4 regions of the Aquariibacter lacus genome follow, and region 2 is predicted to be linked to each of the others. Evidence: predicted binding sites of a transcription regulator. Region 2 holds the regulator's gene; each other region holds the start of a gene.
The links. The regulator sigma-54, encoded in region 2, starts transcription at its own class of promoters, with help from an activator protein. The targets are predictions, from matches to a motif close to TGGCANGNAANCTGCTTT.
Positions count from the first base shown of each region.

Region 1: the regulator sigma-54 is predicted to act here: its motif matches at 1,738-1,755, upstream of JI742_RS01200 (TorF family putative porin).
Region 3: the regulator sigma-54 is predicted to act here: its motif matches at 3,504-3,521, upstream of JI742_RS00410 (MSMEG_0572/Sll0783 family nitrogen starvation response protein).
Region 4: the regulator sigma-54 is predicted to act here: its motif matches at 4,859-4,876, upstream of JI742_RS03330 (ammonium transporter).

Region 1 covers NZ_JAERRA010000001.1:255,858-263,051, forward strand. Annotated here, with positions in the region: gene JI742_RS01190 (ammonium transporter) at 1-518, opposite strand, end outside; gene JI742_RS01195 (P-II family nitrogen regulator) at 555-893, opposite strand; gene JI742_RS01200 (TorF family putative porin) at 920-1,681, opposite strand; gene JI742_RS01205 (YifB family Mg chelatase-like AAA ATPase) at 1,924-3,444, shown strand; gene JI742_RS01210 (glycine zipper 2TM domain-containing protein) at 3,512-4,246, opposite strand; gene JI742_RS01215 (DUF2490 domain-containing protein) at 4,394-5,122, opposite strand; gene JI742_RS01220 (hypothetical protein) at 5,133-5,471, opposite strand; gene JI742_RS01225 (hypothetical protein) at 5,699-6,175, shown strand; gene JI742_RS01230 (metal-independent carbonic anhydrase family protein) at 7,077-7,194, opposite strand, start outside.
Region 2 covers NZ_JAERRA010000001.1:451,270-458,463, forward strand. Annotated here, with positions in the region: gene JI742_RS02105 (SAM-dependent methyltransferase) at 1-429, opposite strand, end outside; gene lptA (lipopolysaccharide transport periplasmic protein LptA) at 586-1,164, shown strand; gene lptB (LPS export ABC transporter ATP-binding protein) at 1,161-1,955, shown strand; gene JI742_RS02120 (RNA polymerase factor sigma-54) at 2,070-3,665, shown strand; gene JI742_RS02125 (THUMP domain-containing class I SAM-dependent RNA methyltransferase) at 3,827-5,233, shown strand; gene JI742_RS02130 (calcium:cation antiporter) at 5,288-6,358, opposite strand; gene queA (tRNA preQ1(34) S-adenosylmethionine ribosyltransferase-isomerase QueA) at 6,456-7,194, opposite strand, start outside.
Region 3 covers NZ_JAERRA010000001.1:87,382-94,575, forward strand. Annotated here, with positions in the region: gene JI742_RS00395 (MSMEG_0567/Sll0786 family nitrogen starvation N-acetyltransferase) at 1-562, opposite strand, end outside; gene JI742_RS00400 (MSMEG_0568 family radical SAM protein) at 559-1,671, opposite strand; gene JI742_RS00405 (Nit6803 family nitrilase) at 1,752-2,873, opposite strand; gene JI742_RS00410 (MSMEG_0572/Sll0783 family nitrogen starvation response protein) at 2,949-3,431, opposite strand; gene JI742_RS00415 (aminotransferase-like domain-containing protein) at 3,856-5,283, shown strand; gene yajC (preprotein translocase subunit YajC) at 5,448-5,780, shown strand; gene secD (protein translocase subunit SecD) at 5,898-7,194, shown strand, end outside.
Region 4 covers NZ_JAERRA010000001.1:727,408-734,601, forward strand. Annotated here, with positions in the region: gene recN (DNA repair protein RecN) at 1-737, opposite strand, end outside; gene JI742_RS03310 (NAD kinase) at 821-1,729, opposite strand; gene hrcA (heat-inducible transcriptional repressor HrcA) at 1,878-2,900, shown strand; tRNA gene JI742_RS03320 (tRNA-Ile) at 2,948-3,024, shown strand; gene dut (dUTP diphosphatase) at 3,054-3,530, shown strand; gene JI742_RS03330 (ammonium transporter) at 3,576-4,775, opposite strand; gene JI742_RS03335 (efflux RND transporter permease subunit) at 4,989-7,194, opposite strand, start outside.

The DNA.
Region 1 (7,194 bases), 200 kb from region 2:
GCGGTCGTGATCGCGGCGAAGGTGCCCTGGAAGGCGACGAAGGTCAGCTCGGGGATGTAGACGCCCTTGCTGAAGGTCGCACCCAGCGATTCAGGCGTCACACCGGCCAGCAGCACCTTCGACAGGCTGCCGAAGTAGGGCGTGCCCGCAGTGAAGGCCACCGAGTAGCCGTAGACCACCCACAGCACCGAGATGAGGGCAAAGATCACCATCACCTGCATCAGCACCGACAGCATGTTCTTGCTGCGCACCAAGCCGCCGTAGAACAGGGCCAGGCCGGGCAGGGTCATCAGGATGACGAGGACCGTGGCCATCGTCATGAAGGCGGTGTCGCCCTTGTTCGGCACGGGGGCCGGGGCCGCCGCGGGTTCGGCCGCAGCGGCTTCGGCCACCGCTTCCACGACGGCCGAGGCCGCCTCGACGACCGCCGGGGCGGACGCCGCGTCCTGGGCATGGCCCACCCCGGCAAAGCCGAGGAGCGCCATTCCCAAGGCACACAGAGCAATCAGTTTGCGCATGGTTGTCTTCTTCCTGGGTTCTTGGGCAGGGCGCGCTTACAGCGCATCCTTGCCGGTTTCGCCGGTGCGGATGCGCACGACCTGTTCAAGGGACGACACGAAGATCTTCCCGTCGCCGATCTTGCCGGTCCGGGCCGATGTCTCGATCGCCTCGATCACGCGGTCGACGATCGCATCGTCCACGGCCGCTTCGATCTTGACCTTGGGCAGGAAGTCCACGACGTATTCCGCACCGCGGTAGAGCTCGGTGTGGCCCTTCTGGCGGCCGAAGCCCTTGACTTCGGTCACCGTGATGCCCTGCACGCCGATGGCGCTGAGGGCTTCACGCACTTCATCAAGCTTGAAGGGCTTGACGACGGCGGTCACCATCTTCATGTCGGTCTCCTCAAGAAAGACAAGACTCAGAAAGTCTTGGACAGCGAAAGGACCGCGGTGCTGCCGCTGATCTTGGTGCCGCCCACGCCCGCGTAGTCACGGTTGGTGTCGATGTAGGCCAGGCCGGCGACGAAGCCGTTGGGCAGCGCGTAGGTCACGCCCAGCTTCCAGTCGACGTAGCTCGAGGTGACGGTGCCGTCGATCTCGGCCAGCTTGGCTGCGCCCTTGAGCTTCTGGTAGCCGATGTGGCCGCTCAGGCCCCAGCCGCCGCCCAGGTCGTAGGCGGTCGAGAGGTCGAGGTAGTAGGAACCACCGGCATTGCCGCCACCGACGTTGTCTTCGGCGCTGAAGAAGTCGCCCAGCGGGTAGTACAACTTGGCGCTGACGATGCTGTAGCTGGCGCCGAAGTAGACCTCGGTGTTCTTGACCTTCTCGGCGAGGCTGCGGTCGCTGTTCGGGTACATGTAGTGCAGCAGGCCGATGTCATACGAGATGTCGCCGACCGCGCCCTTGTAGCCGCCGTAGAAGTCCAGCTCGAGGTTGGCGCCACCGAAGAACTCGCTGTCGATGTTCGAGTTCCAGTTGCCCAGGTAGAAGCCCGAGCTGTGGCCCACGTCGAAACCGCCCTGGAAGGCCGGCTTCTTGTCGGTCTGCGAAATGCCGCGGAACCGGTAGTCGGTGAACAGACCCGCGTTGCCGGTGACCGTCCAGTCAGACTTGGCCTCAGCTTGGGCACCGAAGGAGGTGGCGGCCAGGACAGCAGCCAGGGCGATGGCATTCAGTTTCATGCGAGTGGGCTCCGTTGATTGGTTCGTAGGTTCAGCAGCGAACTGCCTTGTGCCTGTCTGCACGAGCCGTGCCAGCGCCCAGCTCCCGCGTGGCAAGGCGCACGGGGGGCTGCAGGGCGTCCGGGGCGCCCCAAGGGCGGGCCGAGTCGCGCGGGCGTCCGGCTTACGCACCAGCACAGTGCACGCAGCCCACCCGCGAGCGGGATCGCAGACCCCGCGTCGGGCCGCGCACCATGGCGACCATGCAGCTCGCCACCATCCACAGCCGCGCCCTGGACGGACTCCAGGCGCCGGACGTCACCGTGGAAGTGCATCTGGCCAACGGCCTGCCGGCCTTCACCCTGGTCGGCCTGGCCGACACCGAAGTCAAGGAGGCCCGCGAGCGGGTTCGCGCCGCGCTGCTGACCAGCGGCCTTAGCTTCCCGTCCAACCAGCGCGTCACGGTCAACCTGGCGCCGGCCGACCTGCCCAAGGAAGGCGGCCGCTTCGACCTGCCGATCGCCCTGGGCGTGCTGGCGGCCAGCGGCCAGATCGATCCGGCCGCGCTGCAGGGCTGGGCCTGCGCGGGCGAGCTTTCGCTGGCCGGCGAGCTGCGGCCGGTGCGCGGCGCACTCGCCCTGGCCCTGGCGCTGCGCCGCGAGGGCAGCGCCCAGGGCCTGATCCTGCCGCGCCGCAGCGCCGAGGAGGCGGCACGCGTGCCGGGGCTGCGCGTCTGCGCGGCCGATCATCTGCTGGATGTCGTCCGCGCCTGCCTGCCCGGCGACGCCGCGCAGGCCCTGCCACGCGCCCTGGCCCCCGAGCGGGCCGCCGCCGGCCCCGGCCCCGAGTTGCGCGATGTGAAGGGCCAGACCGCCGCCAAGCGCGCGCTGGAAATCGCCGCGGCCGGCGGCCACAGCCTGCTGCTGGTCGGCCCGCCGGGCAGCGGCAAGTCCATGCTGGCCCAGCGCCTGCCGGGCCTGCTGCCGCCGCTGGACGAGTCCGCCGCGCTCGAATCGGCTGCCGTGCTGAGCCTGGCCGGCCTCTTCGTGCCCGAACGCTTCGGCGAGCGCGTGCTGCGTGCGCCCCACCACGGCGCCAGCGCGGCGGCCCTGGTCGGCGGCGGCGCGCCGCCGCGGCCGGGCGAGATCTCGCTGGCCCATGAGGGCCTGCTCTTCCTCGACGAGCTGCCGGAATTTCCCCGCCCCGCGCTGGAGGCGCTGCGCGAGCCGCTGGAGACCGGCCAGATCGCGATCGCCCGCGCGCTGCGGCGCGTGCAGTTTCCGGCGCGGTTTCAGTTGATCGCGGCCATGAACCCCTGCCCCTGCGGCCTGGCCGGCGACCGCCGCGGCCTGTGCCACTGCACGCCCGAGGCGGTGGCCCGCTACCAGGGCCGGCTCAGCGGCCCGCTGTTGGACCGGCTGGATCTTCAGGTGGAGGTGCCGGCCCTGCCGCCCGAAACCCTGCTGGCCGCTCCGGCCGGCGAATCCAGCGCGCAAGTGGCCGAACGGGTGGCCGCTGCCCAGGCCCGGCAAAAGGCGCGGCAGGGCCTGCTGAACAGCCGGCTGGAGGCCGCGGCGCTGGAATCGGCCTGCGCGAGCCGGCCGGCCGCCGTGGATGCCCTGTTGAAGCAGGCCGGCAGCCGGCTGGGCTGGTCCGCCCGCAGCCACCACCGCGTGCTGCGGGTGGCGCTGACGATTGCCGACCTGGCCGGCCGCGAGGCCCTGCAGCCCGGCGACGTGGCCGAGGCCATCCAGTTGCGCCGCGTGCTGGGGCCGGGCGGCTGAGCGCGCTTGGCGCGGCGGGCACTCAGCGCCCGCTCAAATGCCCGGTCGGTGCCAGGTCGGTCCCCGTTCAGCGCCGGACCAGCCGGCCGTCGCGGATCTCCAGCACATCGCCGATCGTCCAGTCCGGCTCGGTGGCCTGCTCGAAGCTGCGGCTGCCGCCCTCGGGCAGGCGCACCTCGGTGATCCAGACGACTTTCTTCTTCAGGTGCTTCTCCAGCTCGCGGCCGGCATAGCCGCCCGCCACGGCGCCGCCGACCGTCGCCACCGAACGGCCGCTGCCCCCGCCGACCTGATTGCCGAGCAAGCCGCCGACCACCGCGCCGCCGATCGCGCCCAGGGCGCTGGCCTCGCCCTTGCGCTGCTCGCTGCGGACCTCGATCACCCGCGCGCAGTCGCTGCACAGCGCAGGCGCAGCAGGCGGCGTGGCGGCGGCCGGCACGGCAGCTTCAGGCGCCGGACGGGCCGTCGCAGGCGGGGGCGCTTCCGCCCGGGCCACCTTGGCCGGCGCGGGGCGCGGCGCGGCGGCCTTCTCGACCGGCGCGGGCTTGCGCTCGGTGGCCGCAGGCGCCGGGCTTGCGGGGGCCGGCTCGAAGACCTCCACCGTCGGCCGCGCGGCCGGCGCGGCTTCGGCCAGGACAGCCGGTGCGGCGGCCACGGCCGGCGGATCGTCCGCCGCAATCACGGCACGCAAGCCAAGGGCCGCTGCGACGATCAGGCCGCCGCTGACCAGGCCGATGACAAGGCTGCTGCGGTGCATGCGCGGCACCACCGCGCCAGGGGTTTCGGTCAGGGGGGAAGACATGCGTGCTCCAGATCGGACAGGCCAAGGTTTGCCCGAGAACGACGGGCAGTCGTCGGACCGCTCCGGACACCATCCGGTTCCAGCCCAGGGTCTGCACCCCGGTCCTTCAACGCCTCAGACCGCCTGCCGGTGGACAGGCGGCATCGCTCAGAAGCGCTGATACAGCCCGAGGTAGAGCACGTGGTTGACCGAATTCTCACGCGGAGCGAGGTTGTCAATCCACTGGTTCAAGTATCCGAACTCGACGCGACGCGTGCTGACCGGCGACCACATCGCACCAACCAGCAAGCGGTTCTGCGCGAGATGCTGCGGCCCGGCCCAAGCAGGATCGTTGAGGTTGACGAAGACTTCATTGCTGAAGAGCGCATGCCAGCCCGGCTGCTGCGGCAGCGCCTGGGTTAGGCGCGCTTGTAAGCGAATGCGATGCGAAATTTCAGATTGCGTGGACAAGTCCCGCTGCTCCAGCCGCGCCCGCAAAGTCCAGTTCAACCCGCCTGCCGACCTGCCGACGTAGCTCAGTTGCTGCCACGGCCGACGTTCGATCACGTCCCCTGCCGCGGTGCGAATGTCGGCGTGAAGGTAGCCGGCTGCAACGCTCCACCGATCACTCAGCGCGTAGCTGACATACGGACGATAGAGCGTTTGATCGAACCGCTCACCGCCATCGAGCACGCGGGGTTGTACCTCCAGCCCCAGCCGGGTGCGCTCACCCACGGACACCTCGACGATGCCTTGCAACCACATCCGCGTGTCTTCGGAAGTGGCTTGCGCCGGCAAGGCAAAGCCCAGAGGAAGAAGCAGCGCGGCGCGCTGGAAGACTGAACGGAGGTGCATGGCGGTGATGGAAACGGGGTCAAGGCAAGTAGGGTCAGCCATCGAGCGAGGATCAGCTCGCCCCCCCGCGCTGGGGCGGCGAGCTCAAGCCCTGAGCCTCCCCCTTGGCTGCGGGCCGGGTGGGCTTGTTGGTCTCATGCTCGAGCTGCGGATCACGCGTGGCCTTCGGCGCGGCCGCCGCTGGCGAATCAGCACGGGATGCCGGCTTGCTGGGGCACTGCCCGACGTAGATGGAACTGCTGTCACCGCCCAGGTAAGCCCATCCTGAAGCGGTGCAACGCGGCAACTGACCCGCGTAACTTGGCAGAACCGTCACGCCCAGCAAGGCGATCACAGCAAGTGCGGCAACCGAGGCGGGGCGCCGCAGGCTGACGGAAACGAATCGGCTCATGAGGACTCCTTCTGTGCGCTGGAAACTCAGCACGGTGACTTTGCACAGCCGCTGTGAAGCGGCCGCGCGGAGCACATGAAGCGCAAATGAACGCCGGGTGAAATGCAGGGCGGTCCCTTCACCCGCCATTCACGCCGGGTTCACACGATGCAGTGCCTGAGGTTCACCCCCGGACTCGACAGTCTCCTCACCGCAGCACGTCGCTGCGGACCCACCGAAGGAATGTCATGTCCACCCCGTCGATCCGCCGCTTCGCCCTCTCCGCCGCCTGCATCCTGGCCCTGGCGGGCCAAGCCGCGGTCGCCGCACCGCCCGCCGTCTCCGGTAAGCCCGGCCCCCAGCCCGGCGGTGGTTACCTGCACGCCGATGGCTTCCTGAGCAAGGGCGACATGCTCATCTACGTCGGTACGCCCCGCGCCGCCGAAGCCCCGGCCCAAGCCGCCGCCACCCCGGCCCCGCAGCCCGCGTCGGCCCAGGCGGACCGCATCGCGGTGAGTGAGCGCAGCAAGGCCCCGGCTTCCAACAGCAAGGGCCTCAAGCTCGGCCCGCAGCCGGGTGGCGGCTACCTGCATGCCGACGGCTTCCTGAGCAAGGGCGACATGCTGATCTACGTCGGCGTGCCCAGCGAAGCCCGCCAAGCCCCGGCGCAGTTCGCCGGTGAGGGTGCGCAAGGCCAGGAGCCCTCGGCCACGCAGACCCGCTGAATGCTCCGGGCCGGGGGAGTCGCTCCACCCCGGCCCGATCTCCTCGTCCCCTGTGTCCCTCTCGGGAACTTCGCCCAGCCCTTGTGCTGGGCTTTTTTCTTGAGGCGGTAGCGATCCATACTCGGTCGACGCACTTTGCCAGGCTCAGGGCGCGCAGCCGAGTCAATCCATCGCGAGCAGTCAGCGCCTTGAGCAAGCTTCTGATTCCAAAAGGATGGAGCCAGGGCGAGTGCAGCAAGTGTTCCCCTTCGGTTCAGGATCAAGCCGTGCAAAGGGTCGCATCAGTTCGCGGCCGTCGCGACTCACTCCAGCGCCAGTCCCAGGCTCATCGACCGAGCCCACTTTGGAGCCGAGATTTCGTCAAGAGCTTGAGCTCGCCGACCTGGCGGTATGGCGTGCAGGTTGCCGGCCGGACCGAGCGCAAGATAAGTCGGGCCATCTCTGTTACCGAGACAGCCCATGCATCTCGATTCGCTACAGCGACCGGCTGCCCAAGGACGGTATCCATCCGCCCTTGGGCAGCCTCGGCGACAGGGTCTACAACGCACTGGCTGAGATGACTAAGACCCTTGACGAAGCCAAATCGATCCGCCGGCGACCGCCCACGAGGATCAAGGAATCGCTCAAATTGGCCACCCGGTCATCGACGTCCAGTTGAAATCCAACGCTCGCGGTTGAACCCCACCGGACGTGTGCAGCCCGCAGCATTCGGGGATGCACACCATCGTCAGCTCGCCGAGGCGATCACTACAGCTTGGTGCACACCAAGCGATTGAAAAGAGTTTCGCTGCGGCTCGATTTATGAGTGTAAAAATCTCCTCGGGACCATCAATCATCCAAGGAATGATCTCAATCTTCTTTTGCCCCCCGAGGTCTGAACGACCCGGAGGGCAGTGCAGATTTACTTGGCCGGTTGGAAGGGCAGCGAGGAATGGTGCAGCACGATGCGAAGCTGGCCCTTGTCGTCCTTCTTGAAGGCCCAAGTCTTGTCGACGGTGGTGACCTTGCCGGACTTATCG
Region 2 (7,194 bases):
GAGGTCGGTCAGGCGGTGGAAGTCGCCGACCCGCACCGAGACGCGGTCCTGCAAGCCCTTGGCGGCCACCCGCTTGCGGCCGGCCTGCACCTGCACCTCGGACAGGGTGAGCGCTTCGAGCTTCAGGTCGTGGTGCCCGGCCAGCCAGGTCGCCGGACCGCAGACGCCGCAGCCGGCGTCAAGCACGCGCAAGCCGTCGTGAATGCGTGCGCCCTCGGCAATGTGGCGCATCAGGTCCTCGGTCGAGGCCGGGCGGCTGCCCTGGAAGATTTCGCCGAAGCCGTCGAGGTAGGCCTGGGTGTTCTGGTCGTAGTACGCCCGGACGCCCGAGGTGTAGTGACCTTCCACGGCCTGCCGTGCGTCACGCACGGGCGGGATCGGGGTGTCGGACGCGCAGGCCTGCGGCGGATTGGGGGCTGTTGCGCTCATCGGACTCCACCCATCGAGTGAATGATCGGAAAGGGGGGAGAGATGGTAGCCGGACGCGTCGGGCCCGCTTCGACGGACGTGAGCGCTTCCTTCGAGACAAGCGCGGCTCTGGCCCTAGAATCGGCAGCAAGATTCATGCCGATGAAAGCCCGCGACGTGTCCCTCCTGACCGCTGCCCCCCGGGGCCTGCACCCGCTCCCGAGCCTGCTGGTGGTCGCTGCCCTGCTGGGCTTGCTGCCGACCGCCCAGGCCGAGCGGGCCGACCGCCAGGCCCCGCTGTCCTTCAGTGCCGACACCGCCCGGGTCGACGATCTCAAGGCCGTGCACACCCTGAGCGGCAATGTCGAGATCACCAAGGGCAGCATCGTGATCAAGGCCGCCCAGGTCGAAGTGCGCCAGGGCAAGGACGGCCACCAGATCGCCGTGGCCAGCGGCGGCGCCAGGCGCGCCACTTTCCGCCAGAAGCGCGAGGGCCTGGAGGAATTCATCGAGGGCGAGGCCGAGCGCCTGGAATACGACAGCCGCGCCGACACCGTGAAGCTGGTCGGCCAGGCCGTGATGCGCCGCCTGCGCGGCAGCACGGTGGCTGACGAGGTCAATGGCAGCGTCATCACCTACGACAACGGCAGCGAGGTCTTCCAGGTTCAGGGTGGCGCAACGCCGGGCGGCGGCACCGGCCGCGTGCGCGGCGTGCTCACCCCGCGCGAGACGCCGGCCGCCGGGGGCAGCCGGTGACGACCGCCCTGCCCGAGGCCCCCGTCCGCAGCGCGACCGCCGCCGCGCCGGCCAGCCGCTTGCAGGCCCGCGGCCTGCACAAGCGCTACGGCCCGCGCACGGTGGTCAAGGAAGTGCACCTGGCTGTCGACGGCGGCGAGGTGGTCGGCCTGCTCGGCCCCAATGGGGCCGGCAAGACGACCAGCTTCTACATGATCGTCGGCCTGGTGCGCGCCGATGGCGGCGAGATCCAGCTCGACGGCCAGCGCATCGAGCGCATGCCCATCCACCGCCGCGCGCGCATGGGCCTGTCCTACCTGCCGCAGGAGGCTTCGATCTTCCGCCGCCTGACGGTCGAGCAGAACATCCGCGCCGTGCTGGAGCTTCAGCTTGACGCCGCCGGCAAGCCCTGGACCGAGGCGCGCATCGCCGAGCAGCTTGAGCGCCTGCTGCGCGAGCTGTCGATCGAGGGCCTGCGCGAACTGCCGGCCCCCGCCCTGTCGGGCGGCGAGCGCCGCCGGGTCGAGATCGCCCGCGCCCTGGCCACGCAGCCGCGCTTCATCTTGCTCGACGAGCCTTTCGCTGGCGTCGACCCGATCGCCGTGATCGAGATCCAGCGCATCATCGGCTTCCTCAAGTCGCGCGGCATCGGCGTGCTGATCACCGACCACAACGTGCGCGAAACCCTGGGCATCTGCGACCGCGCCTACATCATCAGCGAGGGCCGCGTGCTGGCCGAAGGCCGGCCCGACGAGATCGTCGAGAACGCCGATGTGCGCAAGGTCTACCTGGGTGAGCACTTCCGCATGTGAGCGCTGCCCGCCACCCCTGCATCTCCTGCCCGCTCTGCCCGCCTTGCCTGCCCTGATCCGCGCCCCGGCTTCCCCCGCGACTGTTGCCCCGACCGTCTCCGTTCCCGACCGCGCATGAAGCCCTCCCTCCAGGTTCGCCTTTCGCAGCATCTTGCGCTGACCCCGCAGTTGCAGCAGTCGATCCGCCTCTTGCAGCTTTCGACGCTGGAGCTGCATCAGGAAGTCGAGCAGATGCTGGAGGCCAATCCCTTCCTCGAAGTCGACGACGAGGCGCCGAACGCCTACGAGCTGTCCACCACCCCGCTGGCCGAGCGCAGCACCCCGGCCGAGCGCAGCGACGAGCCCTGGGAAAGTTCCGGCAGCACAGGCTCAGACGCTGAGCCCGAGCCGGCCGGCACCGACACCATGGAGTTCGGCGCGACCGAGCGCGAGGATTGGGAGAACGGCACCGAGCGCGAGGACTTCGACGGCATCGGCGAGACGCCGATGACTGCCGCGGCCAGCAGCGGCCCGGCGCCGGAGGGCGATGAGCTCGACCCCGGCGAGCGCAACACCGTCGCGCCCAGCCTGCAAGAGCATCTGCGCGAGCAACTGCTCGGCATGCGCCTCTCGCCCGAGGACCGCGCGGCGGTGATGGTGCTGATCGAGTCGCTCAACGAGGACGGCTACCTGGCCGACCCGCTGGAAGACATCGCCACCGCGCTGGCCGGCGGCGAGCCCGACCCCGAGGACCCGGACGCCTGCGCGGCCCACGAGGAAGCCCGCGAGCTGCTGCTCGACCGCCTGCGCTGCGCGCTGCGCTGGCTGCACAGCCTGGAGCCCTGCGGCGTCGGCGCCCGCGACCTCGCCGAATGCCTGGTGCTGCAGCTGCGGCAGAAGCCGCGCAGCGAGGCGCAGGTCATCGCCATCCTGGTCGCCAAGCATCACCTGGAGCTGCTGGCCCGCCGCGACACCCGCAAGCTGACCGCCGCCACCGGCGCCGACGAGGCCCTGCTGCGCGAGGCCCAGGCCCTGATCCGAAGCTGCGAGCCCAAGCCCGGCCGGCCCTTCACCAAGGCCGAGGCCAACATCGTCGTGCCCGATGTGATCGTGCAGAAGCTCGGCCGCGGCTGGAAGGTGGTGCTCAACCCCGACGTGATGCCCAAGCTGCGCATCAACGACCTCTATGCCCAGGCCTTGCGCCAGCACCGCGGCGGACGCGGCGGCAGCGGCGGCGGCGAGGGCGCGCCGGCCCTCAGCGCGCGGCTGCAGGAGGCGCGCTGGTTCATGAAGAACATCCTTCAGCGCTTCGACACCATCCAGCGCGTCAGCCAGGCCATCGTCGAGCGGCAGAAGAACTTCTTCAGCCATGGCGCGATCGCGATGAAGCCGCTGGTGCTGCGCGAGATCGCCGACGAGCTCGGCCTGCATGAATCCACCATCAGCCGCGTGACCACGGCCAAGTACATGGCCACACCCTACGGCACCTTCGAGCTGAAGTACTTCTTCGGCAGCTCGCTCAACACGGAAGCGGGCGGCAATGCCTCCAGCACCGCGGTGCGCGCGCTCATCAAGCAGCTCGTCGCGGCCGAGGACCCGGGCAAGCCGCTGTCCGACAGCCAGATCAGCCAGATGCTGGAAGAGCAAGGCATCCAGGTCGCCCGCCGCACCGTCGCGAAGTACCGCGAAGCCCTCAAGATCGCCCCCGCCAACCTGCGCAAGGCCCTGTGAACCGTCCTGATCCCCGGGGCCGCCGCGACGGCGCCGCCCCCCAGGCCACGTCGCGTGGCCCCGCCCATCCAGGCCACGACGGTCGCTCCCAGCGCCCCCCGCAGGACCGTCCCCGCGCCCAGGCCCCGGCCCGCGACCCGGCCGACGTCCAGGGCCTCTTCCTGCCCTGCGCTGCCGGCGTGGAAGCCCTGCTGCTCGAAGAGGTGCAGCGACTGTGCCCCCGGGCTCATGGGCTGAGCCGCCGCGGCGGCGTGGCCCTGCCGCGCGGCCGCGAGGCCGAGGCCATGACGCTCAACCTGCACAGCCGTCTGGCCCAGCGCGTGCTGTGGACGGTCGCCCATGCGCCCTACCGCGACGAGGAGGACATCTACGCCCTCGGCCGCAGCGTCGACTGGTCGGCCTGGATCTCGCCGCGCGAGACCCTGCGCGTCGATGTGAGCGCGCAGCGCTCGCCGCTGCAGAGCATCAAGTTCGCCGCCCTGGTCATCAAGGATGCCGTCTGCGACCAGCAGCGCCAGCAGTTCGGCGAGCGATCCGATGTCGAGACCCGCTGGCCCGACCTGCCGCTGCTGCTGCATCTCGGTCCCGAGGAGGCCACGCTCTACGTCGACACCTCGGGCGAGGCCCTGTTCAAGCGCGGCTGGCGCCAGGACCAGGGCGAGGCCCCGCTCAAGGAAACGCTGGCCGCCGCCATGCTGGTCGCCGCCGGCTGGCAGGGCCGCGAACAGGATGGCCCGCTGCTCGACCCGGTCTGCGGCAGCGGCACCATCGCCATCGAGGCGGCGCAGCTTGCCTGCGGCATCGCGCCCGGCCTGCAGCGCCGCTTCGCCTTCGAGCGCCTGCTGCCCTTCCGCGAGGCGCGTGTCGCCGAGGCCTGGCGCACGCTGCGCGGCGAGGCGGTGGCGGCCGTCCACGCCCCGGCCGTGCAGGTCTATGCCGGCGATGTGTCCTTCCGCATGAGCGACTTTGCGCTGCGCAATGCCCAGCGTGCGGGCGTGCTCGGCACCGCAGCCACTGGCGGCCGGGCCGCGCTGGAGATCAAGACCGCCGATGCCCTGCAGCGCATGCCGCCGGCCGCCGCCGGCACCCTGATGCTGAACCCGCCCTATGGCGAGCGCATCGACCCCAAGGGCACGGGCTCGCTGCGCCGCGAGGACGGTGCCCCCGCCGCCGGCTACGGCCGCCCCGACCCGCGTGCCGCCCGCCGCAGCGCGGCCGAGCGCCTGGGCTGGGATGCTGCCTCTCGCGAGGACGAAGCCTACGGTGGCAGCCTGCCGCCGCCCGCCGTGCGCGCCGCACGCGAGGCCTTTGAAGGCGGCGGCAGCGCCGAGGACTTCTTCGCCCGCCTGGCCGCGCACTGGAAGCGCCACTACGCCGGCTGGACGGCCTGGCTCCTCAGCCCCGATCCGCAGCTCGCCCACGCCCTGCGTCTGAAGGAAAGCCGCCGCGTGCCGATGTGGAACGGCCCCATCGAATGCCGCTTGATGCGCTTCGACCTGGTGGCCGGCTCGGCCCGCGCCGCGCGCGAGCCGGGGCCGGATGCCGACGCCCCGCCCACCGAGGCCTGAGCCACTGCACCCGGCGCCCCGCCCCGGGCGGCCGGCCGGGGCGCGCCCACTGCCTTAGGGCACCAGGGCCAGGAAGAGGAAGGCCGCGAACAGCACCAGGTGCACGGCGCCCTGCATCACCGTCGTGCGGCCCGTGCCCAGGGTCATGCCGCTGACGATGAAGGTCAGCAGCAGCAGCACCAGGTCCTTGGGAAGCAGGCCCAGTTCCAGTGGCAGGTCCAGCCACCAGGCGGTGGCCACCACCGCCGGGATCGTCAGCCCGATGCTGGCCAGGGCCGAGCCCAGCGCCAGGTTCATGCTGGTTTGCAAGCGGTCGGCGCGCGCGGCGCGCACGGCGGCCCAGGTCTCCGGCAGCAGCACCAGCAGGGCGATCGCGATGCCGATCACCGCCTTGGGGGCGCCTGCCGAGGCCACCAGGCCCTCCAGCGTCGGCGAGAGCTGCTTGGCCAGGCCCACCACCGACACCAGCGCGACCAGCAGCAGGCCGAAGCTGGCCCAGGCCGCCGCCACGCCGGGCGGCGCCGCATGGGCATGCTCGTCATGCTGCCGGGTGGGCGGCAGGAAGTAGTCGCGGTGCCGCACCGTCTGCACGAAGACGAAGATCATCCACAGCACCAGCGAGGACACGCCGGCAAAGACCAGTTGCGACAGCGTGTAGGTGCCGCCGGGCGAACTCGTCGTGAAGCTCGGCAGCACCAGCGACAGGCCGGCCAGCGCGACCAGGGCCGCCAGCGAGGACGTCGCCCCGTCGATCTGGAAGCTCTGCTCATGGTGATGCAGGCCGCCGACCAGCACGCACAGGCCGACCACCCCTGTGCAGATGATCATCACCGCGGCAAAGACCGTGTCGCGCGGCAGCGTCGCCGTGTCCGGCCCGCCGGCCCGCATCATCGAGACGATCAGCGCCACCTCGATCACCGTCACCGCCACCGCCAGCACCAGGGTGCCGAAGGGCTCGCCCACCCGGTGGGCGACCACCTCCGCGTGGTGCACGGCCGCGATCACCGCGCCGATCAGCGCAGCGGCGCAGGCCGCCAGCAGCACGGACCCGGCCCCGCCCAGGCCCAGGGCGCCGGCCAGCAGGGCCAGGGCGACGAGGGGGAGGGCGGTGGGCCAGTGGTGCATGGGGGTGGATCCTTTCAGGTCGCGGGTGGCGCCGGGCGCGGCATCGAGCTGGGGGAGGGAGCCTCATGGCTGCCAGGCGTTCCATTGGGCGCCGGTTTCACCCCACCCGATCCAACAGCATCGCATCCCCATAGCTGAAGAAACGGTAGCGCTGCGTGACCGCGTGGGCGTAGAGGGCCTGCATGCGGGCGTGGCCGGTGAAGGCGCTGACCAGCATCAGCAGCGTGCTCTTGGGCAGGTGGAAGTTGGTGACGAGGCGCTCGACCACGCGGAAGCGGAAGCCGGGGGTGATGAAGATGTCGGTCTCCTGGGCGCCGGGGGCGGGCAGGCCGTCGGGCGTGTTGCGGGCGGCGGATTCGAGCGCGCGCAGCGTGGTGGTGCCGACCGCGACGATGCGGCCGCCGGCCGCGCGGGTGCGGGCGATGGCCTCGACGGTGGCGGCCGGCACCTCGAAGCATTCGCTGTGCATGCGGTGCTCGCTCAGCCGCTCGGCCCGCACCGGCTGGAAGGTGCCGGCGCCCACATGCAGGGTGACGGCGGCGCGCTGCACGCCGCGCGCGTCCAGCGCGGCCAGCACGCCTTCGTCGAAGTGCAGCGAGGCGGTCGGCGCGGCCACGGCGCCTGGGGCGCGCGCGAAGACGGTCTGGTAGCGGCGCGCGTCCTCGGCGTCGTCGGCATGGGTGATGTAGGGCGGCAGCGGCACGTGGCCGCAGCGGGCCAGCAGGGCCAGGGCCTCGCCGGGAAAGGCCAGGCGGAAGAGGCTGTCCTCCGGCCCGCAGCGGCCCAGCACCTCGGCGCGGAAGCCGGGGGCGCCGTCGCGGCCATCGAAATCCACC
Region 3 (7,194 bases), 360 kb from region 2:
GCGGATAGGCCTTCAGCTCGGCCTGCATGAAGCGGTGCGGCCGGCCGTGCAGCGTGCGCGGCCCCAGGCTCTTCCAGTGCAGCTTCTCGAACAGCGGCACATTGGCTTCCTGCACATGCGCGAAGAAGCCGTGCGCGCCCTGGGCATGCGCGCTGCACACGGCCAGGCGGATCAGGGTGGCGCCGATGCGGCCGACGCTGCGGAAGGCCGGATGCACGGCCAGGCGCGAGCCCCACCACACGCCGGGCTCCTGCTGCGGGTCTGCATCGGCCGCCTGGTGCAGGCGCACGGTGCCGACGACCTGCTCGGGCTGGCCGCCCCAGCAGGCCACGGCGACCAGGGTCTGGGCGATCGAGTCGAGGGCATCGCGGTCGTCGCCAACGAAGACGCCCTGCTCGGCACAGAAGACGGCGCGACGCAGGCGGGCGGCGCCGTCCAGCTCCCAGGGCAGCACCGCGCGCTTGATGCGGAACTCGGCCGGCACGAAGGCCTGCGGCAGCTCGCACCAGGGCGGCAGCGCGGCGGGCGCGGGCCGGGGCAGGAGGGCGGGGGACGCGTTCATGCCGGCACCCCGTCGAGCGCGCTTTCGTGCACGGCCAGGGTCGAGCAGGCACCGCACTTGCCGCAGCCGGCACGGATGTCGGCCGCGCGCAGGCCGCCGGCCTGGAGCATCGCGGCCAGCGGCTGAAGCAGGGCCTGCATGAAGTCGGCCGAGGGGGCGGGATGGTCTTCCAGCGGCGTGCCGCGGATGGGCACGAAGGGCACGACGAAGGGGTAGACGCCGATCGCGATCAGCTTCTCGCACATCGCCAGGATGGCTTCGGGCGGATCGCCCAGGCCGGCCAGCAGGTAGCTGCTGACCTGGCCACGGCCGAAGACGGCCACCGCCGCCTCGAAGGCGCTGAAGTAGCGCGACAGCGGCACGCTGGCCTTGCCGGGCATCAGCTTGTCGCGCAGCGCGGGGCTGACCAGCTCCAGGTGCATGCCGACGGTGGCCACGCCGGCGGCTTGCAGGCGCGCGAACCAGCGGTCGTCGTCGGGCGGTTCGAGCTGGGCCTGGAGGGGCAGGCTGCGGGCGGGGGTGAGCGCGGCGATGGCCGCAGTGATGGCTTCCGCGCTGTCGCACAGGACTTGCGCGCCCCGGTCCGGCGTGGGCGGCGTGCCGGTGGTCAGCACCATGTGCTTGACGTCGTCGAGCAGCACGGCGGCGCAGGCCACCTCGGCAAGCTGGGCCGGCGTCTTGTGCGCGAGGGTGCGGCCGGCCGCGAGCGACTGGCCGATCGCGCAGAACTGGCAGGCCTTGCGCCGGCTCTCGTAGCGGATGCAGGTCTGGAGCACGGTGGTGGCCAGCACGTCGCGGCCGTGCAGGGTGGCGATCTGGCGGTAGGGGATGCCGTCGGCGGTCTGCCGCGCATAGAAGCGCGGTTCGGCGGTGAAGCGGATCTCGGCAATCGGGATGCCGCCGCGCTTGAGCACGCTGCGGCCATCGGCCCCCGGCGCCTCGGCCGCATAGGCGGAAGCGAAGGCCTGGGCGGTGTGCACCGGCACCATCACGGTGTGGCCGTCGACGGTGACGGCCTGGTGGTCGCTGGGCCCGGCGCCGCCGCGGCGGCTGGCGGCCCCGGCCTGCGGGTCGAGCAGGCGCAGGCCCTGGGCCTGCAACTCGCTCATCAGCACGCGGGCAGCGGGGGTGGGGACGGAGGCGGTGGCCATGGCGGGGCGTCCTTCCAGGGGGCAGCGGGCAGGGGCGATCAGGGCCGGGCCGGCTGGGCAGCCGGCACCTGGGCGGGGCGGGCCGCGGCGGCGGGCGGGGGCGCGGTCGGGTCGAGGGGACGCACCGGCGCAAGCTCGGCGGGCACAGCCGGCGCGGCGGGGACTGGGCAGGGTGACAGCGTCGATGCCAGGGCCGCAGCCGGCGCCGCAGCCCCCGGCGGCCCGCCCGCCATGCCCACCACCGCCTGCGCCGGCCGGGTGTTGATCGCCAGGCTCAGCAGCTCGGGCCGGGCATAGTGGCCGACCGAATCCATCATCCGCTTGCGCTTGTCGATCAGCGCGAAGTCGAGGTCGGCGACGACCATGCCCTCGCCCTCCTTGAGCGGCGGCGCCAGGTGCACGCCCTCGGGCGAGACGATGGCGCTGCAGCAACCACCGCGCAGGGCCTTCTGCAGGGCGGGGTCGGGCGTGATGCTGGCGATCTGCACCTCATGCAGCCAGCCGGTGGCATTGACGACGAAGCAGCCCGATTCCAGCGCGTGATGGCGGATGGCGACTTCCATCTGGTCGGCAAAGATCGGCCCGACCATCGAGCCGGGGAATTGCGCGACGTGGATCTCCTCGCCCTGGGCCATCAGCGCATAGCGGGCCAGGGGGTTGTAGTGCTCCCAGCAGGCCAGGGCGCCGACGCGGCCGACCGCCGTGTCGACCACCCGCAGCCCGGCGGCATCGCCCTGGCCCCAGACCATGCGCTCGTGGTAGGTCGGCGTGATCTTGCGGCGGTGCAGCAGCAGCCGGCCATCGGCATCGAAGACGAGCTGGGCGTTGTAGAGGCTGCCGCCGTCGCGCTCGTTGATGCCGAGCACGACGACCAGGCCGTGGCGGCGCGCGGCGGCGGCCACGGCCTCCACCTCGGGGCCCGGCACGCGCGGGGCGTGGGCCATCAGGCGCAGGTGGTCGGCGCCCATCGCCACCGGCGGCTTGATGAAGCTGAAGTAGGGGTAGTAGGGGACGAAGGTCTCGGGAAAGACGACGAGCTGCGCCCCCCTGGCCGCGGCCTGGGCCAGGGCCTCGACCACGCGCTCGGTGGTGCCGGCGGGGCGGTCCAGGTCCGGCGCGAGCTGCACGGCGGCGGCGCGGACGATGCGGTGGGGCAGCATGGGCGGAGGCAGTTGGTGGGCAGCGCGTGGCGCGGCGGCCCCGCCACGACCCGTGGGCCGCGGCGGGGCGCGGCATCACAGGGTCCAGCTGTGCAGCATGAAGGCGTTGTCGCGGCGGTGGATCAGGGTCAGGTCCAGCACGTCCAGCGGGTTGATGGGGATCACGCCCTCGATCAGGTTCTTCTCGCTGTGGCCGTAGAGCGCTTGCAGCGCGAAGCGGCAGGCGTAGACCTTGCCGCCTTCGGCGATGAACTTCTCGATCTGCTTGTTGAAGTTCAGGTGGCCGGGGAAGGCCTCGTCGCCGATCGTCGGGAAGCCGCGCTGCACGCCCAGGGTGACGCCGGGGCCGTAGAGCAGCACCGAGGTCTCGAAGCCCTTGCGCAGCAGGCGCAGGGCCTGCAGCAGGTTGACCAGGCCGATCGAGCCTTCGAAGGCCACCGTGTGGAAGGTGACCAGGGCCTTCTCGCCCGGCTGGGCTTTCACGTCCTCGAAGACCTTCTCTTCGTAATCGACAAGGACATCGCCTTTCTGGCGCATCGGCAGGGTGACTTTGGGCATGGCGGCTCCAGGGGATGGGCGGTGCGGGACAGCAGGAAGGAAGGCCGGCCCCGCGGCTCGGCACCGTCCTGCATTGCATCGGCCGTGCCATGCCCGGGCCGCGGCGCAGGCCCGGGCCTGCAATCAAGTGCCGATCAAGCCGCCGCCATGGGCCTGGCCTGTCGACGAGGCCGGTGCCGCCGCGCCGCGGCCCGCACGTTGGCGGGCGGATGCACTACGGGATTACCCGTGACCGGCCGGTCACCGGCATGGAGGCTCGCGATCGGGCGCACCGGCAGGTGGCGCGCGGCCGCACCGGCGCAGGGGCGGATCTGCAATCAAGCCGCGCGATCAAGCCGTGCTGGTGCGGCCGGCCGGCGGGCCGGGGCCGGCACGTCTCATGCAATCAAGTCGGCATGCGCCTGCAATCAAGAGCCCGCCCCGCATGAGCCCCCTGCCGGCCCACTGGCGCCGCCGCCTTCAGCAGCCCGACCGGCCGGCCTACCTGCTGCTGGCCGAGCTGATCGCCGAGGACGTGCGCAGCGGCCGCCTGGTCGCGCGCGACCGCCTGCCGACGCTGCGCGAGCTGGCCCAGGCGACCGGGCTGAACTACACGACGGTCGCGCGGGGTTATGCCGAGGCGCAGCGCCGCGGCCTGATCGATGCACAGAGCGGCCGCGGCAGCTATGTGCGCGGCAGCGCGCCGGCCCTGCCGCTGCGCGGCGGCGCAGCGATGACGATGAACCTGCCGCCCGAGCCCGACGACCCGGCCCTGCTGGCGCGCATCCGCGAGGGCGCGCAAGCCGTGTTCGGCGAGGCCGACCTGCATGCGCTGCTGCGCTACCAGGCCTTCGGCGGCAGCGCCGAGGACCGCGCCGCCGGGGCCGACTGGCTGGCTGCGCAAGTGCCGGGCGTGACGGCCGAACGCACCCTGGTCGCGCCGGGCATCCACAGCGTGCTGGTGGCGCTGATCTCGCAGTTCGCGCGGCCGGGGCAGTTGATCTGCGTGGAATGCCTGGGCTACCCGGGGCTCAAGGCGATCGCCGCGCAACTGGGCGTGCAACTGCATGCCCTGCCCTGCGACGAGGAAGGTCCGAGCGCCCTGGCCTTCGAACATGCCTGCAAGCACTTGCAGCCCCGCGCGCTCTACCTGAACCCGACGCTGCAGAACCCCTCGACGCTGACCATCAGCCGCGCCCGCCGCGAGCTGCTGGCCGACCTGGCCCTGCATCACAGCGTGCCGATCATCGAGGACGAGGCCTACGCCATGCTGCCCGCGCGGCTGGATGCGCCGGCCCTGTCCACCCTGGCGCCGGGCCTGGGCTGGTATGTGAGCGGCCTGTCGAAGTGCTTCGGCGCCGGCCTGCGCACCGCCTATGTGGCCGCGCCGAGCGCGCGCGAGGCCGAGCGCCTGGCCGGCACGCTGCGCGGCCTGTCGGTGATGGCCTCGCCGCTCAGCAATGCGCTGGCGACCCGCTGGCTGCGCGACGGCACCGCCGCGCGCATGCTGGACGCCGTGCGCCAGATCGGCCGCGAGCGCCAGGCCCTGGCCCGCGAGCTGCTCGGCGCGGTGATGCCGGCCCGCACCCAGGGCGCGCCCGGCGGGCCGCCGGGCTTGATCGCGCCGGAGGATGGCTTCCATGCCTGGCTGCGCCTGGGCCCGCCCTGGCAGCCGGTCGAGCTGGCCGCCTGGCTGCGCGACCAGGGCGTGGGCGCGGTCGCGAGCGTCGCCTTCTCGACCGACGGCGACCCGCCCGATGCGCTGCGCCTGTGCCTGGGCGGGCCGCAGTCGCATGCCGACTGCCGGGCCATGCTCGGCCGCCTGGCCGAGGCGCTGGACCATCCGCGCGCCGCCCAGGGCGCGGCGATGTAGGCCGGGCCGGGCGCGCGCCGCAGGCGGCGTTCGGGGCCATGGAGGCCCCCACCTACAATCCCGCGCTTCATGCGCCCGGCGCGCCACGGTGAGCCGTGCGCCGCCCCGGTCGCCCGCGCGGGCCGGCCCGCGACCCAACCGACCCCTCCACGAAGGATCCGATCGTGTTCATTGCCCAAGCCTTTGCCCAGACCGCCCCCGCCGCCGCGCCTGCCGGCGGCCCGGAGTCCAGCCTGCTGTCAATGCTGCCGCTGCTGCTGATGTTCGTGGTGCTGTACTTCGTGATGATCCGGCCGCAGATGAAGAAGCAGAAGGAGCACAAGGCCATGATCGACGCCCTGGCCAAGGGCGACGAGGTCGTCACCGGCGGCGGCCTGCTGGGCCGGGTGAGCAAGCTGGGCGAGGCGATCCTGCATGTGGAACTGGCCGACGGTGTCGAGGTCCAGATCCAGCGCCAAGCCGTGGTGCAGGTGCTGCCCAAGGGCACGCTGAAGTGATCCGGGCGGCCCGCCGGCCGCCCCCGAGCCCCACCGCAAGGCCGCGGACGCCCGCCGGGCGCCGCGGCCTTGCCCCCAAGAAGAAGCCCCCTGCACGGGGCCTGCGAGGATGAGGCAATGAATCGTTATCCCTGGTGGAAGTACGCGATCCTGGTGGTCGCGCTGGTCGTCGGCCTGCTCTACGCGCTGCCCAACCTCTATGGCGAGGCGCCGGCGGTGCAGGTCTCCAGCGGCAAGGCCACCGTCAAGGTGACGGCCGAGCTGCTGCCGCGCGTGGAAGGCGCGCTGCGCGAAGCCGGGGTGAATGCCGACTTCGTGCAGCTCGAAGGCAGCTCGATCCGCGCCCGCTTCGAGAACACCGACACCCAGATCAAGGCCAAGGACGCGATCGCCAAGGCCCTGAACCCCGACCCGGCCGACCCCGGCTACATCGTCGCGCTCAACCTGGTCAGCCGCTCGCCGGCCTGGCTGGGCAGCCTGCATGCCCTGCCCATGTACCTGGGCCTGGACCTGCGCGGCGGCGTGCACTTCCTGATGCAGGTCGACATGCCCGCGGCCCTGGACCGCCGCATCGAGGCCCTGGGCGCCGACATGCGCACCGTGCTGCGTGACAAGGGCATCCGCCATGCCGGCGTGAACCGCGAAGGCCGCCGCATCGACCTGCGCTTCCGCGATGCCGAAACCCGCATCAAGGCACGCGAGGCCCTGCTGGAGGCCCTGCCCGACCTGAACTTCGCCGACGCCGCCGACGGCAGCGACCTGCTGCTGCGCGCCACGCTCAAGCCCGAGGCCGCGCTGCGCCTGCAAGACCAGGCGCTCAAGCAGAACATCAACACCCTGCACAACCGGATCAATGAACTCGGCGTGGCCGAGCCGGTGATCCAGCAGCAGGGCGCCGACCGCGTCGTGGTGCAACTGCCCGGCGTGCAGGACACCGCCAAGGCCAAGGACATCATCGGCCGCACCGCCACGCTGGAAGTGCGCATGGTCGACGACAGCCCCGAGGCCCTGGGCGGCCTGAACGGCGGCGTGCTGCCGCTGGGCACCGAGCGCTTCCAGGACCGCAACGGCCAGGCCATCGTCGTCAAGAAGGCCGTGGTGCTGACCGGCGAGAACCTGACCGACGCCCAGCCCGGCTTCGACGGCCAGACCCAGGAGCCGACCGTCAACCTGACGCTCGACGGCAAGGGCGCGCGCATCTTCCGCGACGTGACGCGCGAGAACGTCGGCAAGCGCATGGCCATCCTGCTGTTCGAGAAGGGCCGTGGCGAGGTGGTGACCGCGCCGGTGATCCGCAGCGAGATCGGCGGCGGCCGGGTGCAGATCAGCGGCCGCATGACGACGCAGGAAGCCAATGACACCGCGCTGCTGCTGCGCGCCGGCTCGCTGGCCGCACCGATGGAGATCATCGAGG
Region 4 (7,194 bases), 280 kb from region 2:
GCCTCGCCCGACTCGCCGCCGTCCAGCGCCGCCACGGCCGCAGCCAGGGCGTCGAGGATGGCCTGCGCATGGCTGAGGCGGCGGTGCTCGGCCTCCAGCTCGGCCCATTCGCCTTCGCCGGGGCCCAGGCGCTCGACCTCGCCGATCTGCCAGATCAGGCGCTCGCGCTCGGTCTCGCGCTCGGCCTGGCGGCTGCGGGCGGCGTCCAGGCGCTCGCGGGCCTGCTTCCAGGCCTGGTGGGCGGCGGCCAGGGGCGCGGCGTCGACGCCCGCCCGGCTGTCGAGCAGGGCCCGCACCGGCTCCGGCCGGGTCAGGCCCTGCCAGGCATGCTGGCCGTGGATGTCGACCAGCCAGTCGCCGAGCTCGCGCAGCTGGCTGAGGGTGGCTTGCGCGCCATTGATCCAGGCGCGGCTCTTGCCCTGGCTGTCGACGGTACGGCGCAGCAGCAGGCTGCCGCCGCCGTGGCCGTCGGGGTCGGCGGCGGAATCGAAGCCGCCATCGGACAGCCAACCGGCCAGGCCCTCGGGCGTGTCGAACTCGGCGGCGATCTCGGCCCGCGCCGCGCCCTCGCGCACGACGCTGCCGTCGGCCCGCTGGCCCAGGGCCAGTTGCAGGGCGTCGATCAGGATGGACTTGCCGGCGCCGGTCTCGCCGGTCAGGGCGGTGTAGCCCGGCCCGAAGTCCAGTTCGAGGGCGGGCACGATGACGAAATCACGCAGGCTCAGTCGGCGCAGCATGGCGGTGGGGGCTCGGTGGCGGCCGGATCGGCAACCCGGATTGTGCGCAGGCCGGCTGACGGCATGGCCAGGGCGCGGTGGCTTCAGTCGCCCGGGCCGCTGCCGCTGCTGCCCTCGTTCCAGCGCAGCTTGCGGCGCAGGGTGGCGTAGTAGCTCCAGCCGCGCGGGTGCAGGAAGCGCACCCGGTGCGCGCTGCGCCGCACCAGGATGCGGTCGCCATGCAGCAGGCTGGCCAGGCCCTGGTGGTCGAAGTTCAGGCTGCAATCGCGGCCGGCGACGATCTCGATCGCGACCTCGCCCGAATCCGGCAGCACGATGGGCCGGTTCGACAGCGAATGCGGCGCGATCGGCACCAGCACCCAGCCGGCGATGCCCGGATGCAGCAGCGGCCCGCCGGCCGACAGCGCATAGGCTGTGGAGCCGGTCGGCGACGCGATGATCAGGCCGTCGGCGCGGAAGTTGGCGACGAAGTCGCCCTGCACCTCGACCCGCATCTCGACCATGCCCGACATGCCGCCGCGGGTGACGACCACGTCGTTGACGGCATGGCCCTCGAAGATGGTGCGGCGCATGCTGCCGCCTTCGTCGCGGGTCACGCAGCCGGCCAGCATGGTGCGCTGCTCTTCCTCGTAGTCACCGGCGATCATCGGCGCCAGGGTCTCGCGCAGGGCTTCGAGCGGGATGTCGGTGATGAAGCCGAGCCGGCCCTGGTTGATGCCGACCAGCGGCACGTTCTGCGGCGCGAGCTGGCGGGCCACGGCCAGCATGGTGCCGTCGCCGCCGACGACCACGGCCAGGTCGCAGTGCCGGCCGATCTGCTCGGGCGGCAGGGCCGGGTGCTCGCTCAGGCCGGTGTTCAGCGCGGTGGCCTCGTCCAGCGAAACCTCCAGGCCCTGGCTCAGCAGGAAGTCGGCCACCTGGGCCAGCACCCGGCGGCTGCCCGGGGCTTGGTACTTGCCCACGAGGGCCGCATGTTTGAAGCGCGCGGGCATGAGGAATGCAGGAGAGGGTGTCGAAAAATTACACCACAGCCCCCTGCGTCCACCGGCTCGGACCGACTGGGGTGAACCCCCCTTGCCCGCGCCGCCGCGGACGGCCCCCTGGGCCCGCGGGACGGGGCGGCCTCCTAGAATGAGCCGCATGCTGGATGACCGCGCCAAGACCCTGCTGAAGACCCTGGTCGAGCGCTACATCGCCGACGGGCAGCCGGTCGGCTCGCGCACCCTGTCGCGGGCCTCGGGCCTGGAGCTGAGCCCGGCGACCATCCGCAACGTGATGGCCGATCTCGAAGATCTCGGCCTCATCGCCAGCCCGCACACCAGCGCCGGCCGCGTGCCGACCGCCCGCGGCTACCGGCTCTTCGTCGACACCATGTTGACCGCCCGGCCGCTCGACGCCGCCCAGGTGCTGTCGCCCGAGGGCGCGGCGCCGCTGGCGCCGGACCAGCCGCAGCGCGTCATCGCCCATGCCGCGCAGATGCTGTCGAGCCTGTCGCACTTCGTCGGCGTGATCACGGCGCCGCGCAAGGCCGGCGTCTTCCACCACCTGGAGTTCCTGCGCCTGGGCGAGCGGCGCGTGCTGGTCATCCTGGTCGCGCCGGACGGCGATGTGCAGAACCGCCTCATCGTCACCTCGCAGGACTTCACGGCCGCCCAGCTCATCGAGGCCACCAACTTCATCAATGCGCACTACGCCGGCCTGACCCTGGATGCGGTGCGCGAGAAGCTGCACACCGAGGTGGATGCGCTGCGCGGTGAGATCGCCCAGCTCATGCAGGCCGCCGTGCAGATGGGCAGCGCCGCCGCGGGCGAGCCGGCCGAGCAGCTCGTCGTCAGCGGCGAGCGCAACCTGCTGACCGTGCAGGACTTCTCCAGCGACCTCGGCAGCCTGCGCAAGATGTTCGAGCTCTTCGAGCAGAAGACCCAGCTCATGCGTCTTCTGGAAGTCTCCAGCCGCGCCGAGGGCGTGCGTATCTACATCGGCGGCGAGAGCCAGTTCGTGCCCTACGAAGAGCTGTCGGTCGTCTCCGCGCCCTACACGGTCGACGGCCAGGTCGTCGGCACCCTGGGCGTGATCGGCCCGACCCGCATGGCCTACGAGCGCATGATCCAGATCGTCGACATCACCTCGCGCCTGGTCGGCCAGGCGCTCAGCCAGAAGTAGGGCGGCGGGCCGCCCCGACGCCGCGCCACAATGCGCGCCTGCCCCGGGGGCCGGAAGCTTAAGCGGTATAAGCAAGCGACTCATAATCGTTCGACAGTGGGTTCGAGTCCCACCCGGCCTACCAATCCTGGCCCTTCGCCGCGAGCCGTTCCGATGTCCCTGCCCAACGAGATCGAGATCCGCGTGCTCGACGCGCGATTGAACGACTGGGGCCTGCCGCGCTACCAGACGGCGCTGGCGGCCGGCCTCGACCTGATCGCCTGCCTCGATGCGCCGCTGACGCTGGAGCCGCAGGCCCCGGCCGTGCTCATCCCCAGCGGCCTGGCGCTGCACATGAATGCCGAGGGCCTGTGCGCGATGGTGCTGCCGCGTTCCGGCCTGGGCCACAAGAAGGGCCTGGTGCTGGGCAACGGGGTCGGCCTGATCGATGCGGACTACAGCGCCCAGCTCTACATCAGCGCCTGGAACCGCAATCCGGCCGAGAGCGGCCGGGCCATCACCGTGCAGCCGGGCGAGCGCATTGCGCAGCTCGTCTTCGTGCCGGTGCTGCGGCCGGCGCTGCGGGTGGTCGAGCAGTTCAGCGCCGGCAGCGTGCGCGGCGCGGGCGGTTTCGGCTCGACGGGCGTCTGAGGCGCGCCCGGGCCGGGCGGGCGGCGGGGCCGCCCGCGGCCGGCTTCAGCCCTCGCGCTCGGGCGTCGCGCGGATCTTGTGGACCGCCAGGTCGGCGCCGAGGTATTCGTCCTCCGCATCCAGCCGCAGGCCCACCGCGGCCTTGATCAGGCCGTAGACCAGGGTGCCGCCGATCACGGCCACCAGCACGCCGGCCAGGGTGCCGACGAGTTGCGCGCCGAAGCTCACCCCGCCCAGGCCGCCGAGCGCGGTGCTGCCGAACAGGCCGGCCGCCAGGCCGCCCCAGGCGCCGCACAGGCCGTGCAGCGGCCAGACGCCGAGCACGTCATCGATCTTCAGCTTGTTCTGCGTGATGACGAACATCTTCACGAACAGCGCACCGGCGACGCCGCCGGTGGCCAGCGCGCCCAGCGGATGCATCAGGTCCGAGCCGGCGCAGACGGCGACCAGGCCGGCCAGCGGGCCGTTGTAGGCAAAGCCCGGGTCGTTGCGGCCCAGGGCCCAGGCGACGAGGGTGCCGCCGACCATGGCCATCAGCGAGTTCACCGCGACCAGGCCGCTGACCTTGTCGATGGTCTGCGCGCTCATCACGTTGAAGCCGAACCAGCCGACGGTGAGGATCCAGGCGCCGAGTGCGAGGAAGGGGATGTTCGAGGGCGGGTGCGCGGCGCTGACCCGGCCGTCCCGGCCGTAGCGGCCGCTGCGCGCGCCGAGCAGGATGACCGCCGGCAGCGCGATCCAGCCGCCCACCGCATGCACGACGACCGAGCCGGCGAAGTCGTGGAAGGGCTGGCCGAACCAGGCCGTCAGCAGCTCCTGCATGCCGAAGCGGCCGCCCCAGACCATGCCTTCGAACAGCGGGTAGATGCAGCCGACGATGGCGAAGGTTGCAGCAAGCTGCGGATTGAAGCGGGCCCGCTCGGCGATGCCGCCCGAGACGATGGCCGGGATGGCGGCCGCGAAGGTCAGCAGGAAGAAGAACTTGACCAGCTCGAAGCCGTTGCGCGCGCCCAGCTCGGCGGCCGGCACCAGGAAGCCGACGCCGTAGGCGATGGCATAGCCGATGAAGAAATAGGCCAGGGTCGAGACGGCGAAATCGACCAGGATCTTGACCAGGGCATTGACCTGGTTCTTGTGCCGCACGGTGCCCAGCTCCAGGAAGGCAAAGCCAGCATGCATGGCCAGCACCATGATGGCGCCCAGGAGGATGAACAGCGTATCGCTGCCCGCTTTCAGTTCGTCCATGCCGACCTCGTCTGCACTTGATTGGTGTTGTGAGCGCTATTGCGGTGCGCCGTCGCCCGACCTCGGGCGATTGGCGGGCGGGGCTTGCAACTCGCGTTCCATGCCGGTGCGCGATGCACTGTGGCAAGGCTGCGCTGCCCCCTTGCGGAGCCATCCCCGGCCCATCCCGGGCCGATACGGACGCGAAACGGGGCCGAAACGGGGCGGATGCGCTCAGGCCGGTCCCGCCGCAGCCTGCGCCGCGCTGCGGAAGCGGCCGAACTTCAGCAGCACCGTCGGCAGCACCAGCAGGTTGAGCAGGGTCGAGCTGATCAGGCCGCCGACGATCAGGGTGGCCATCGGCCCCTCGATCTCGCGGCCCGGCTCGGCGCTGCCCAGGGCCAGCGGCGCCAGGCCCAGGCCGGTGACCAGGGCGGTCATCAGGATGGAGGGCAGGCGTTCCTGCGCGCCGCGCAGGGCGGTGGCCAGGTTCCAGGGCAGGCCCTCGACCTCGACAAGCTGCTGGTAGTGCGAGACCAGCATGATCGAGTTGCGCAGCGTGATGCCGAAGAGCGTGACGAAGCCGACCACCGAGCCCAGGCTCAGCCCGCCGCCGCCGGCCAGCACCGCCACCACGCCGCCGATCAGGGCAAAGGGCAGGTTGATGAAGGTCAGCACCAGATGGTGCAGCGAGCCGAAGGCCAGGTAGAGCAGGGCCGCCACGCCCAGGCTGGCCAGCAGGGCGGCGGCCAGCAGCTCGCTGCGGGCGGCGCGCTGGGCCAGGGCGGCGCCGGTGACCTCGATGTGGTGGCCGGGTGCGAGCTGCACCCGCTCGGCCAGGTCCTGGCGCAGGCGTTCGACGAAGCGCTCGGGGTCGCGGCGCGGATCGATGTTGGCCACCACGGTCTGCACCCGCCGGCTGCCCTCGCGCAGGATCTTGTAGCGGCCCTGGCCCAGCTCGACATCGGCCACCTCGGCCAGGCGCAGCAGGCGGCCATCGCGGGCACGCAGCGGCAGCTCGCGCACCTGGCCCAGGTCCTGGCGGGCCTCGGGGGCCAGGGTCAGCACCAGCGGCGCGGGCCGGCCGCCGAGCCGGTCGCTGCCAGCCACCTCGCCCAGGGTCAGGCCGTCGTAGGCCATCTGCACGGCCTGCATCACCTCGCCGGCGCTCAGGCCGTGGCGGGCCAGGGCCTCGGGCCGCAAGCGGATGGCCAGCTCGGGCGTGCCCGGCGGCGCGAGCTGCTGCACGTCGCGCACGCCGCGCTGCGCGGCCAGCACGGCGGCCACCGCCTGGCTGTCGCGGTCCAGCGCATCGAGTGAGGGGCCGTAGAGCTGCACCACCACATCGGCCGGGTGGCCGCTCACGGTCTCGCCGATGCGCTCGGTCAGGAAGGTGTTCACGCCGAACTGCAGGCCGGGGAAGCCGGCGCTGCCGGCGGCCTCCTCGTCGCTGCGGTCCTCGTCGCCATCGTCGCCCGACAGGCTGCGGCGGATGTCGGCCAGGATGCGCGCCTGCTCGGGCCCGGACTTCTGGCCGATCTCGACTTCGATCTCGCTGTAGTGCGGGCCGAAGGTGTCGGCGCCGTCCTGCGCGCGGCCCACCCACTGCGCGACCGACTCGACCCCGTCGATGGCCAGCAGCGTCTCGCTGACCCGCTTGCCCAGGCGCAGCGATTCGCCCAGCGAGGTGCCGGGGATCGCGGCCATGTGCACGATGTAGTGGCCTTCCTTGAGCGGCGGGATGAAGCGGCCGGCCAGCAGCGGCAGCACCGCCAGGCCCAGCGCCATCAGCAGGCCGGTGCCGATCAGCACCGGCAGGGCATGACGCTCCACCGCCAGCAGCAGGCGGCCGTAGCGCGGCTTGAGCCAGGCGATCAGCGGCGGATCGCCCGCCGGCAGCGGCCGGCCGCCCAGCAGCAGCAGCGAGAGCGCCGGCGTCACCGTCAGCGCCACCGCCAGCGAGGCCAGGATGGCCGCGATGTAGGCCAGACCTAGCGGCGCGAAGAGCTTGCCCGCCACGCCCGAAAGCGTCAGCAGCGGCACGAAGACCAGGGCGACGATGAAGGTGGCATAGACCACCGAGGCGCGCACCTCCATCGAGGCCTCGTAGACCACTTGCCACAGCGGCCGGCCGTCGGGCGCGGCGCGGTGCTCGCGCAGGCGGCGGAAGATGTTCTCGCTGTCGATGATCGCGTCGTCGACCACCTCGCCCAGCGCAATCGCCAGGCCGCCCAGCACCATGATGTTGAGGCTCATGCCGGCGCTCGTGATCGCGGTGATCGCGGCCATCAGCGACAGCGGGATCGCCACCACCGAGACCACCGCCGTGCGCACGTTGTAGAGGAAGAGGAAGAGCACGCCGATCACCAGCGCCGAGCCGATCAGCACATCGCGCTGCACATGGCCCACCGCGGTGGCGATGAAGCGCGCCGGTCGGAAC